DNA from 4 places in the Thalassotalea sp. PLHSN55 genome. Region 1 is predicted to be linked to each of the others. Evidence: predicted binding sites of a transcription regulator. Region 1 holds the regulator's gene; each other region holds the start of a gene.
The links. Region 1 encodes FNR, which switches genes on or off when oxygen is low (the NO sensors DNR and NnrR bind a similar motif). Its sites were predicted from a motif close to TTGATCTAGATCAA; they were not measured.

Region 2: ACRRSQ_RS15405 (universal stress protein) is a predicted target of FNR. The motif match lies at 1,661-1,674, and genes of this name have one in related genera.
Region 3: ACRRSQ_RS09170 (putative zinc-binding protein) is a predicted target of FNR. The motif match lies at 1,892-1,905, and genes of this name have one in related genera.
Region 4: ubiU (ubiquinone anaerobic biosynthesis protein UbiU) is a predicted target of FNR. The motif match lies at 1,451-1,464, and genes of this name have one in related genera.

What each region holds. Positions count from the first base shown of each region.
Region 1 is NZ_JBPDIH010000012.1:66,589-69,781, forward strand. Features, by position in the region: gene ccoS (cbb3-type cytochrome oxidase assembly protein CcoS) at 1-177, shown strand, start outside; gene ACRRSQ_RS18665 (sulfite exporter TauE/SafE family protein) at 170-844, shown strand; gene fnr (fumarate/nitrate reduction transcriptional regulator Fnr) at 890-1,609, shown strand; gene uspE (universal stress protein UspE) at 1,769-2,701, shown strand; gene pyrF (orotidine-5'-phosphate decarboxylase) at 2,796-3,193, opposite strand, start outside.
Region 2 is NZ_JBPDIH010000008.1:1,769-4,961, forward strand. Features, by position in the region: gene ACRRSQ_RS15400 (hypothetical protein) at 1-651, opposite strand, end outside; gene ACRRSQ_RS15405 (universal stress protein) at 1,107-1,544, opposite strand; gene ACRRSQ_RS15410 (YajD family HNH nuclease) at 1,879-2,223, opposite strand; gene ACRRSQ_RS15415 (LytR/AlgR family response regulator transcription factor) at 2,258-3,082, opposite strand; gene ACRRSQ_RS15420 (sensor histidine kinase) at 3,083-3,193, opposite strand, start outside.
Region 3 is NZ_JBPDIH010000004.1:124,065-127,257, reverse strand. Features, by position in the region: gene ACRRSQ_RS09180 (hypothetical protein) at 168-614, opposite strand; gene ACRRSQ_RS09175 (hypothetical protein) at 1,154-1,582, shown strand; gene ACRRSQ_RS09170 (putative zinc-binding protein) at 1,965-2,348, shown strand; gene ACRRSQ_RS09165 (DUF3465 domain-containing protein) at 2,457-2,738, shown strand; gene ACRRSQ_RS09160 (O-acetylhomoserine aminocarboxypropyltransferase/cysteine synthase family protein) at 2,839-3,193, opposite strand, start outside.
Region 4 is NZ_JBPDIH010000001.1:377,731-380,923, reverse strand. Features, by position in the region: gene ACRRSQ_RS01830 (U32 family peptidase) at 1-357, opposite strand, end outside; gene ubiU (ubiquinone anaerobic biosynthesis protein UbiU) at 392-1,387, opposite strand; gene ubiT (ubiquinone anaerobic biosynthesis accessory factor UbiT) at 1,628-2,188, shown strand; gene ACRRSQ_RS01815 (hypothetical protein) at 2,371-2,817, shown strand; gene ACRRSQ_RS01810 (antibiotic biosynthesis monooxygenase family protein) at 2,897-3,193, shown strand.

The DNA.
Region 1 (3,193 bases):
GTTCTGATCCCTATTGCTATTTTATTAACAGCCCTCGGTATTTATTTATTTTTTTGGGCAGTAAAAACAGAGCAATTCGATGACTTAGAAAAGCAAGGCATGAGCATCTTGTTTGATGAAGAAGGTAAAGATAAAAAAGCCGCTGAATCCAAGCCTACCGAATCGAACAATGATTAACATGCCATTAGACTACCTATCAGCTTTCATTATCGGATTATTAGGCTCAGGTCACTGCATAGGCATGTGCGGTGGTATTAGCTCATTATTAACTTCAGCGATCCCTGGCGAAAAACCTAAAGCGTCTTTAGTTTTAGGGTATAACCTAGGCAGAATACTTTCCTATAGTCTAATTGGCGCTATTGTCGGTTTTACTAGTTCAATTGCCGTTAGAAATATAGGCGTGCCGGTAATTGGTTTACGCCTGATTTCCGGCGTATTTTTAGTATTACTTGGTTTATATATTGGCCAATGGCTTATGTGGATCAGTAAACTGGAAAAATTTGGCCAATTTATCTGGCGTTACTTATCACCATTAAGTAAACAAATCCTTCCAGTTGATAGCACAAATAAAGCGATTTTATTAGGCGCTATTTGGGGCTGGCTGCCCTGTGGTTTGGTTTATTCAACCTTAACCTGGGCATTAGCTAGCAATAGTGCTTTTTCGGGCGCATTTATCATGTTCTGCTTCGGATTAGGCACATTACCAGCGCTTTTAACGGTTTCATTTGGTTTTTTTAATATAAAAAACATCTTGAAAAATACATATTTTAGAAAAGCATTAGCATTAGTTACAATATTGTATGGAATTTTCACTATATCGTTTGCATATAGGCAATTGTTTTAATATGATCTTAGTCAATAAGTTTGATGCTAAGTTATTTAGGTAGTTATGCAAAATCGTCACTGTTCAGGTCAACAACACATTCATTGTCAAAACTGTAGTATCAGTGAGCTATGTCTACCTTTCTCCCTTAATGACAAAGAGTTGGACGTTTTAGATAAAATTATCGACCGTAAACGTCCTATCCATAAAGGTGAGCAAATTTTCCAAGATGGCGAAAAGATGCAAGCATTGTATGCTATTCGTTCAGGCACATTTAAAACTTTTACGGTAAATGAACAAGGTGAAGAGCAAATTACGGGCTTTCATTTAGCTGGTGATTTATTGGGGTTTGACGCGATTGCCGAATCAGAGCATCCTAGTTTTGCAAAAGCACTCGAAACATCAATGGTTTGTGAAATCCCCTACAACACGTTAGATACGTTATCTAACAGTATGCCGAAACTTAAAAAGCAAATTCTTCGTTTAATGAGTAATGAAATTCGCGAAGATCAAGAAATGCTTACACTGCTTAATCGTAAAAATGCTGAACAACGTTTAGCAACCTTTATTAGTGCATTAAGTGCGAGATACCACGATAGAGGCTTGTCGTCAGTTGAATTTCGTTTATCAATGACTAGAAGTGACATTGGTAACTATATTGGTTTAACCGTTGAAACAATTAGCCGTTTATTCAACCGTTTTCACAAAAGCGGTTTAATTAAAATCGACGGTAAACTTATTACCATTTTAGATATTACCAAACTCAATGAAGTTGCTGGCCTATAGGCTAGCAACCCACTGATTCCCCTTCCTAATTAAAATTTAAACACTTGTTTAATTATTTTCTAACTATCACTATAAACTTGATATAAAACAAAATACTATCATTTCTGGTAAGGCACTATTAAACTGTAATTAAGCGTTAATTTTTGCCAAGGTGAAATGATGGAAAAATATCAAAAAATTCTTGTAGTTATCGACCCAACCACAGATGAACAAAAAGCGCTAAAACGCGCGATAGAGCTTGCGAAAAAAACAGGCGCTAGCATTACTGCATTTTTATCTATCTTTGACTTTTCCTATGAAATGACCACAATGCTGTCAAAAGACGAGCGTGAAGTCATGAGACAATCTGTGATCACAGATAAACTACAATGGATTGACACTGCCATAGACGCACTAAATGACGGTAACCTCACTATTGAAAGCAAAGTGGTGTGGCACAACCGCCCTTTTGAGTCGATTATCAATGAAGTACTAGAGTATAACTTTGATATCGTTGTTAAAGGTACTCATCAACACGATAAACTCAAATCAGTAATATTTACACCAACAGATTGGCATTTATTACGTAAATGCCCTTGTCCGGTATTATTAGTTAAAGATCATTTATGGCCAGAAAATGGTAAAATTCTTGCAGCTATCAACGTAGGAAGTGATGAAGAAGAGCATCAGTTACTTAACGATAAAATCACTGAAGAATCCCTTAATTTATCTAAAATTATCAAAGCGCAAGTTCATCTAATTAACTCATTTCCGGGTACTCCGGTTAATATTGCCATTGAAATTCCTGAGTTTAACTCTTCTGAATACAATGATGCCATGCTCAAGCACCATCAAGAAGCGATGACAGAGCACGCTCAGCGCTTTAATATTGCTCCTGAGCGTGTATCCGTTGAAGAAGGCTTACCTGAAGACGTAATAGAAAATGCTGCCAACAAACTAGATGCAGAGCTCGTCGTACTTGGAACTGTAGGTAGAACAGGAATATCGGCGGCCTTTATTGGTAATACTGCAGAGCATGTTATTGATAGGTTAAATTGTGATGTATTAGCACTTAAACCAGAAGGTTACATTTCCCCGTTAGATTACGATTAAAAAATTAATATCGGATATTGGAAATCACATAAATAAAAAGCCTAACTACCGTAAGTAGTTAGGCTTTATATTTCTTATACGTTAATTTATTTAGTTATTTAGTTAGCGATTGATTAATCTGTTGTAAGACCGCATGTGGGTCATCAGCTTTGGTTATCGGACGGCCAATCACTAAATAGTCTACGCCAATATTTACTGCCTGCTCTGGAGTCATAATACGCTTTTGGTCGTCTACGTTACTACCTGCTGGGCGAATACCAGGAGTCACTAATTTAAAATCTTGTCCTAGGTCTGCTTTTAGCATTTCAGCCTCTTGAGCCGAACAAACAACACCATCTAAGCCCGCTTGCTTAGTGAGCGCCGCTAAATGTTTAACCTGCTCAGCAGGTGATTTAGTAATACCTAAACCTATCAAGTCACTTTCTTCCATACTGGTAAGTACTGTTACCGCAATAAGCAATGGCGCTTTCTCACCATAAGGCACAAGTGCTT
Region 2 (3,193 bases), on a different contig from region 1:
TTCTTCGGTGTCTGTTTGTGAAAAAGCCCAAGGCTCGCCAACAGCTGCAAGCGTTGCTATTTCTGTTCCTTCTGGCCAATATGGGTGTTGCTGTGCCCCTTGAATCATATCTTGTGCACGCGCCTGTATTTGTGGCAGACGAGCATCGCTATGTTTTTTAGCCGTACTATTTGCATATGTCCAACGGAAGTTTCCGCCAGTCGTTGCAACGGAAGTCTCGTCAACAAATCCTGGCTTGTCGGCATCTTCACTAACATTGCGAAGTGCCCAACTAATCGAGCCAGTCACTCGTCCAAAATAAACGTCGTTGTTGGTGACAAAGTTAACCATAAGATCTTCGTCTTCATTCGGAGCGTTTCTTGAATGAACGTCGCTTTCACCCCAGTCATTTTCTGATGGTGAAGCGTGAATGGTGATAAACTTTTGTCGATCAAAATGCTCTATTCCACCAACACTATGTTTAGTATCAAAATTAATATCAACCTGTATACCGGTTGGCGTAGGTTCAGGATCGGGTGTTGGGTCTGGCGCTGGAATTGGATCTGGCACCTCTTCTTTTTCGCCACCACTGCTACCGCAACCAATTACCCCTATGCTAAGGCATGCCGCCACAACCAAATAAATTTTAGATTTTTTTGCGTGAATATTCATTTATACCTCTTGTTAAGCTCAATATTCTTAGCGTTAAACTTGCGCTAGCGTTTATATTGAACACATACACTATTATTATTTTTATTTCCTGCCTCTTTAATGCAGGTGATCTTTTTGTTTAGACAATTTTGTAAACAATGCAAATACTACATTGTTAACAATATTTAATAAACAATTTAATTGTGGCGATTAAGGATGATATGATTAATCGTTTAAATACAAGCAGATAATGGCATATCGGTTATTTCGATTTTTACAATAAAAAGATTTTTTCTAAAAATTAATCGATAAGGAATTAGCAGAGGCTGGAAATTAATGTAGCGTTTGATATTAAGTTATTCGTCTTTTACTTAAACATCATTTTGGCGTTAAATCATTTTTACCCTTTATCGCCATTTTCGAAAAAGGCTTCCGAAGAAGCCTTTAATTATTGTTTTTATACAGTCACTTTCCTGTTAAGGCACCAATACAATTGGAATACCTACACGGTGCGCGAGTTTGTTAGCAACACTACCAACAAGCAAGTCAACAATACGTGACCGACCTTGGCGGCCAACAAAAATCATATTAGCGTGCATCAGTTTTAAGTGATCCAAAATAGCAATTACTGGATCGCCCCATAATAATTCGTAAGTAATGTTGATATCGCGTTCTTTGTACTGTTCAGCTAACGGCACCAATATACGTTCTATGGTGGCTTGTTCTTCAGCATCTTTATCAATCGTTGGTGGTCTTGAACCTTCCATTGCTATTGGATGAATAAATGACCAATCCATTACGGTGATCAGCTTGATGTTGGCATTTGTTTCTTCTGCTAAACTAATGGCACGTGCTGCTGCTCTGTTGCTCCATTCACTGCCATCAACTGCTACTATATATAAAGGTTTGCTCATGGTCATTTCTCCAGTATTAGCGATATATTATTCTCGCTAGTGTTGCGTTAATTTTTATTACTGGTTAAACATTACACCACCAAACTAATGGAAAATAGCCACTTTCGAATAGAACTTTGCCGTAGATCAAATCAAGGCTCTGTTGTAAAAGAATCCTTAAGTTAGCAGAAAGATTTTGGTTATTTTGATAGTCAGGTTAATTATTGTGATCGGGTGTAAAAATTGAGCAAGTCTCTATTTATCGCAATAAAAAGCCGACTAAATTGTCGGCTTAATGTTTAACTTAACTGAGGTACTAATACGCAAATGCACATTTATACTATGCTAAAAACCATTATTTTTTGAGCATAGATTTTAAATCAGCAAACGGATTGTACGTTGCTGATTCTTGATCATTATTAGTGCTTAATGCATCAGTTTGATATTTGGCGTGTTGGGTGTATTTGTCATGCTCGTTGTCGTGACAATAAATACATAACAGCTCCCAGTTACTGCCATCGGCTGGGTTGTTGGTATGGTCATGATCAATGTGATGCACGGTTAATTCTTTTAAGGTTGAAAATACAAATTCTCGCGCACAACGACCGCAGATCCACGGGTATAATTTCAACGCTTGGTCACGATAGCCCTGCTCTTGACGTTTGTAATTGGCACTGGTGCCTAATTTATCAGATGACATTATATTCCTACTTCTTGATGATTAAAGCTAGCGATTAGCTATGTACCGCGAGTTTAACTTTTTCTTTATAACTTCGACTTACTTTTAACTCTTTGCCATTATTCATGACCAAGTAGTATTCGCCATTTAGCTGACTACAAAACTTTTTGATGTAGCTTTTATTCACTATGGTTGAGCGATGACTGCGAATAAACTGATTAGGATCTAAGGTTTCTTCAAGTTGCTTCATGGTTTTTCTGAGAATATGCGTACTTTCTTCAGTATGCACGCACATGTAATCACCAGCGGCATCGATCCATAATATGTCGCTTACCGGTACACGACTGGTTTCGCCTGCATCTTTGATCGCTAAAATATCTGAATACTTATGTAAATCAACAGGACGATTTTGCGCAAGTGTTTCAAGTATGTTGTCGGTATCATTACCTGTTACTTCACTTACTATTTGCACAAGTTCTTTAGTATGTGTCGCACTTTGACGCTGATTGATATGTGTTCTAATTTTATCAATACATTGTGCCAAACGCTGTTCATCAGCCGGTTTTAATAAATAATCTAATGCGTGAATATCAAATGCTTGGATGGCGTATTGATCAAATGCAGTAACAAAAACAATATTAGGTAAAGGCAATTCTTGGCTAACTAGCTCTTGCACTACTTGAAAACCATTTAACCCTGGCATTTGAATATCTAAAAACATCACATCGGGTTGATATGCACGAACTGCCTCTATTGCTTCTCTGCCGTTGCTACATTGAGCAACTAATTCAAAGTCGGTAAATTCCTTAAGCCTGATCTCTAACCCTTTACGGGCCAATGGTTCGTCATCAACAATGATGGTTTTGAACATTTGACTCATTTATTGACTTTCCACTTCATACGGTAACCTAATGCTAACTTTAACACCTGTGGGCGTATTATGTGAAACAACTAGTGAAAAATTGTCAGGATATAAGGCATTTAGTCGCTC
Region 3 (3,193 bases), on a different contig from region 1:
TATTGTGTAAGCGTCTTGTTGATCTAGATACTTAAAAAGCACAGCAATGCAATATTAAGTGGCGTTTGAAGAAGCAGGTGCTAGATATTACTTGAAGGGGGGGGTATGAGACCCTGCTACAAAATGTATTACAGGGTCATTTTAAATCAAAGCTATTTTCTAATGAATTAATTAATTACATTAGGCTTAGTTGTACTACAAGCCGGTAAATCAAAAGTAACATTTGATACTTTAACATTACTCTCCACAATACCTTGTCCAGCAAGAATCGTTACATCACACGTACCTTCATCTTTACCGTCAAAATGTATTTTATCATCACTATTATCATTGCCATTAAATGCATTTAGGGCAACAGTACCATTTTTCATTGTGCCCACTTCAATGCTCTCACCTTCTTTCACATGTAAATATTTAGAAATTTTAGTTGAGTCATTAAAGGTATTACCGGCAATATAAATATTTCTTGAACCATAAGCGTGGACATCACGTTTACAATCTGCATCAATATGGCCTGGCGTAATGAACACTTCAATTTGGCCTAAATTTTTACATACAGTATTCAATAAATATCTGTATTCAAACGGTTGTTTCGTTACGACTCGATGACGCATTCCTTTCTCAGAACATAGCTTTGTAGTCTGATCTTTATTGGTGAAAATCTGCATTATCCTGAAAATAAGCGCCAATATTTTGTAATTCAATATTAAATGGCGTGAGACTGAATATTTCCAGCCGAAAGGGATTTAAAAATCTATTGGGCTTTCTCAAATGGTTGTGGGTGCTTTGAACGATAGATTATCTAACAGAGTCTTAGTGCGTGAAGTAAGCGTTAGATGTTACCTAAGAATATCGTGCCCGATATCTTCGGCGAACAACCGAGCTTTAATTGATTTGCAAATGATGAACGGCTTATCAACAAGTAGAAAGGTTATCAGTAGGCGTTTTTCATTTGTCGCCAAATATTAGTTAGATGCTATACGTTATAGATGATGTTGTTAAGTTTTACTAGCCGATTAACAGCAAATATCAAACGCGTTAATTAGCCCATTTGGCATAAAATATTGATGCAAAATAACTATTTATTATGGTGAGTATTTATAATACTGTCATATTATTCTTCTAATAATACTTATAAAGCATAGGAGTTTTCATGCAAGAAAGAACAGTTCCGGCTTGGTTTACGATTGTCGTGGTATTTGCCATTGTATGGAATTTAATGGGGGTAATGGCGTTTGTGGGTCAAATGATGATGACACCAGAAGCAATAGCACAATTACCCGCAGAGCAACAAAATATGCACTTGAATACGCCGCTTTGGGCAAACATTGCCTTTGGCATTGCCGTGATTGCGGGCACGCTTGGCTGTATTGCTTTATTTTTAAAAAAGGTATGGGCAATTAAGCTTTTTCAATTATCGTTAGTTGGTGTTGCCGTGCAAATGTTCAACGCTTTTGTTTTAAGTGACGCACTGACGGTATTTGGTCCTGGTGGTTTAGTGATGCCTGTGATGATTATCGTAATTGCTGTAGCGTTATTACTATTTGCCAACAAGTGTCAAAAAGAAGCGTGGATCAGCTAAGTCATAATGTTTAACAATAATGTTATTATTTTAAAAGGGAGCGATTATGCTCCCTTTCTCTTGGCTTAGATTTTATAATTGTCGTGGATTTCTTGAGCTGCCTTTTTGCGTTACAGCGCCCAGTTTTTCCTAATCTAGGACTAATCATCACTAGCTTCTTAACTGAACCCATCGCTAAATTGAAAAATACGGCTAAATTTGAAATGTTGTGTGTTTTATGAGCGAATATGTGACGATAAATTTTATTCTGTTGGAAAATGTAATAATCCTTATAAAAATTGTGGTTTATTTGCTCTGCCTGTCGAACAGTTGATTTAAATCAAAACACTTTTGTTCATTAGCCATAAAATACAAAAATAGTATTTTTAACAGAGAAGTTTTTATGGCCGATAATAAAAAGCCTATTGTGTATTCATGTTCAGGGTGTTCTAACCTTGCACGTATGGCTCATGATATTGCCTTAAACATGGACAGTGATGGCATTGCTGAGATGTCTTGTATTTCTGGTGTTATAGGTAAAGTTGGCCCAATTGAAGCAATGGCAAAATCAGGGCGTCCTATCATCGCGATTGACGGCTGTTCACTTGCTTGTACTAAAGCGTGTTTAGATGCTTGTGACCTAACACCGAGTCATTATTATGATATTAGTCAATTTGGTTTTGAAAAACGCAGCAAATGGCAAGACTCGCTTACCGAAAACAGTATTGCGATGAATAATATTTATGAAGACTTATTCAAAGCAGGTCTTAGCTTCTCTAAAGATTAAACCTCAAATGAATATCATGTGAAAAAGCTAAGTTACTTTTTTGGTAGCTTAGCTTTTTTTACGTGTAAATTTTACCGGCTTAACCATTTTTAAAGACGAGTTAATCGCATGAGAGCGTCTGGTTTTATTAAAACAATTTTACCTGATGATGTTCAAGGAGCTAAGCATCAGCGCTTTGTTGTGCAACTGACTAATCATAAAACGGTGTTAGTGATTCACAATATTGATATTTCGGGGAAAATTGGCCAGCTAAAAGTGGGAGCTAAAATCAGTTTTCAGGGCGAGTTTATTTGGAATAATCGTGGCGGTATGGTGCACTGGACTCATAAAGATCCGCACGGTAAACACTCTGATGGTTGGATAAAGTATCAAGGGAAAATTTATCAATAATCAGCCAATGCTCAGTCGAGAATCAGTTACATACAAAGCCAGTCATTGATGCACCAACTGGCTTTGTATGTAACTGATTATATTATCGGAGTGATAAAAGTTATACCTTAGCTAACGCTTGTTCGATATCAGCAATAATATCGTCAACATCTTCTATCCCCACTGAAATACGCACTAATTCTTCAGAAACGCCCGCAGATTTTAACTCTTGTGGGTTCAATTGTCTGTGAGTGGTTGAGGCAGGGTGACAAGCAAGAGATTTTGCATCACCAATGTTCACTAAGCGTAAAATCATTTGCAGTGCATCGATGAATTTTCCACCCGCTTCACTACCACCTTTAATGCCAAAGCTTAAAATACCTGAGGCTTTGCCCTGACACATGGTGTGGGCAAGCTGATGATATGGACTGCTTTCTAAGCCGGCATAATTAACCCAAGTGACTTTTTCGTGATCA
Region 4 (3,193 bases), on a different contig from region 1:
ATAGCAATTAATCGCAGGGCCAACGACAAACGGTAATTTTAACTCATGCATTAATTGCACGGCACTTAAATCGTTTGCCTCAACTAACAGTTCACCGTTATCGCAAAGTTTACGCATTACCTGAATTTCAGCAGGCGCTTCAAGCAATGCCATGGTCGAAATCACCGTTTGCTTGCCTGAACTTGCCACATCTTTAGCTAATGCCAACCAGTCGTTTGCACGTAACTCACGACGTTTTGAACAAACAGTCTCACCTAAATAAATAATATCAGCACTGCTTTCTTTAGCCTGTTGATAAAAGTCTTCTACTTGTTGTTTTGGCCAAAAAAACAGGCTAGGTCCAAGAGAGAATTTCATGTAATTTCCTAATATAAAATGTCGAACAAATAGATTATTGCCACTTACGGTGATAAGCACCTAACGTGGTTTGCGAGCCTTCTGATAAGTTTGCCAAAGTTTGCATCCACGCATTTTCTACCTGATAAGCATCTGGCTGCTGTTCATACCGGTCAATTGCACTGCGCCACGTTTTTGCCACTTGTTCTACGTAAGCAGGGCTTCGCTGACGCCCTTCAATTTTAACCGAGGCAATGCCCATTTTATAAAGCTCTGGTATTAGCTCTAAGGTATTTAAACTGGTGGGTTCTTCTAAAGCATGATAAACATTATTGTCGACTTCAAAGCGCCCTTTGCACAACGTTGGGTAGCCAGCGTTTTCATCAGGTTGGTAACGATCGATCAATACATCATTTAATCGGCTTTCTAAACCTTGTTCGGTTTCTTGCCAACGTACGTATTTTGCAGGAGAACATGCGCCGACAGTATTTGGCGACTCGCCCGTCATATATGACGATAAATAACAGCGACCTTCAGACATAATGCATAAACTGCCAAAGGCAAATACTTCCAGTTTTACTGGGCTAGTTTTGGCCAATTGTCGCACTTGCTGAACAGATAAAACTCTCGGCAGAACAACACGTTCAACGTCAAAATTATTTTTAAAAAACTTAATCGCTTCTAAATTAGTGGTGGATGCCTGTACCGAGACATGACGTTCAACATCAGGGTATTGAGTTGCGGCATAATCTAACACACCAAGGTCAGCAATAATGAGCGCATCGCAGCCTATTTCAACGGCGTTATCTACTGCCTTTTTCCAACGTTCTTCACCGCCTGGGTGAGCAAACGTATTGATGGCAACGTGTAATTTTTTTCCATGTTGATGTACATAGTCTGCCGCTTTGGCAAGTTTGCCATCATTAAAATTGAGGCCGGCAAAATGACGAGCATTGGTGTCGTCTTTCATTCCAATATATACAGCGTCAGCACCGTTTTTTATTGCCGTTTTTAGTGCAGGTAAATTGCCCGCTGGACACAACAATTCCATATAAGTATTCATTTAGTTAAATTTACAGTGGCGACATTTTAAGGGGGTTAACCTGCAACTTCCTTGACCTGCATTAAGAAAAATGACCTTGCACAATTTGAAACACAAAGGTAAGAGTTTGTAATATTTGTTGGCAACACGGCAGTGCTTGTTATGATGATAATTAAAAGTTGATCTACTCCAACTAAACACACGGTTAGCTATGCTAAATTAAGCCAAATTTTTGTATGAAGAATTATTATGACTAAAGCTACAACTAAAGCGTTTTCATTGCCTAAAATTCCACTACCGGTGCGAGAAAATATCATTTCGTTGATACCAAAGGTATTAAAACCAACCTTTAAGTTAGTCCCTTTTACCGTACAGAAAAAAGTACTAATCCCCGCATTGCATTCAGTTTTTAAAGAAGCAATGGAAGATGGCGATTTCGAATTTTTACAAGATAAATGGCTACGTATTCATATTACCGATTTAGACATTAACTGGTGGTTAAGCTTTGCCGACGATTCGCTCGTGATGGCGTCTCCTGCACAAATGGTGAAAGAAGATGTCTGTTTTAGCGCAAGTGGTGACGACTTGGTATTGATCGCCGGACGAAAACAAGACCCAGACACGCTATTTTTTCAACGTCGCTTGAAAATTGAAGGCGACACTGAACTGGGGCTTGAGGTGAAAAACTTGATCGATGCAATAGATATCGAACAATTACCAAGTAGTGTACATAGCGCCGTTGAGCAAGTGGCAAACTGGCTTGAGTTAACACAAACTGAATTGTCAGCTCAGCAAACACAACTAGCATAATTAACTACATGTTTTATAAACCAATGTAACCAAGAGTTATAGCGTTTACACAACTCGCGTAACTGTTACTGTTTGGCTAACCATAGGAACAATTGTCAACTAGTTAGCCGCTACTCTTATTTTATAAAGCAAACTACAATGGATAGATTATTAGTTAAAACTCGACGCACAGGACCCTTTAAATGCCGGACAAAAAAATAAACCTTTTTTTAGGTTGTGCAATTGCCCCACTCGTTAATTCAATGGTTTTTCAGTTGTTAATTATTGTTATGGGCATTGAATTGGCATTGGGACAATACGGGCTTCAAGATATTCAAAATGCCTTTGGACATATCGGAATTTTTCTTTTCATCGGTGCGCCAATTGCTTACATTATTTTTCTCACCTTTGGTTTACCGACTTATTTTTTATTGAAAAAGTGCCGACTCATTACCTTTGCATCGGTCACTTTAGGCGGTGCAATGATGAATAGTTTGCCGTTGATCATTTTTTCGATGTATAAAAATGTTGTGCACAATATCGCGCCATATAATAACCCATTAATCATTTATCTCGCGTTAATCGTCTCGGGCTTTGTTGTTGGCGTTGTCTTTTGGTTTACAGCGGGTCTGCATAGACATTACAAATAAAAATAGCATATTGCCGCTCAACCTTTTACAGCGCTAAACATTGTCGTTAAGCTACTACTTTTAACCACAAGGAAGAGTTATGTTCGCAGTAATATTTAGAGCAAAAGCTGGCAGCCAAGATCAAGAATATGGTGACATGGTTGCTAAAATGCGCACTTTAGCGTTTGAAAAGTATGGTTGTATCGATTTTGTAGCCGCAACAGAAAATGAGCAAGAAATTGCCATTTCTTATTGGCCAGATGAAGAAAGCATTATACGTTGGAAGAAAGACGCTGAACATGGACTAGCGCAATCATTAGGCCGTGAAAAATGGTATCAGTCTTACCAAGTTGATGTGGTCGAAATTAAACGTTCTTATCAGTTTCCTGCAAACTAG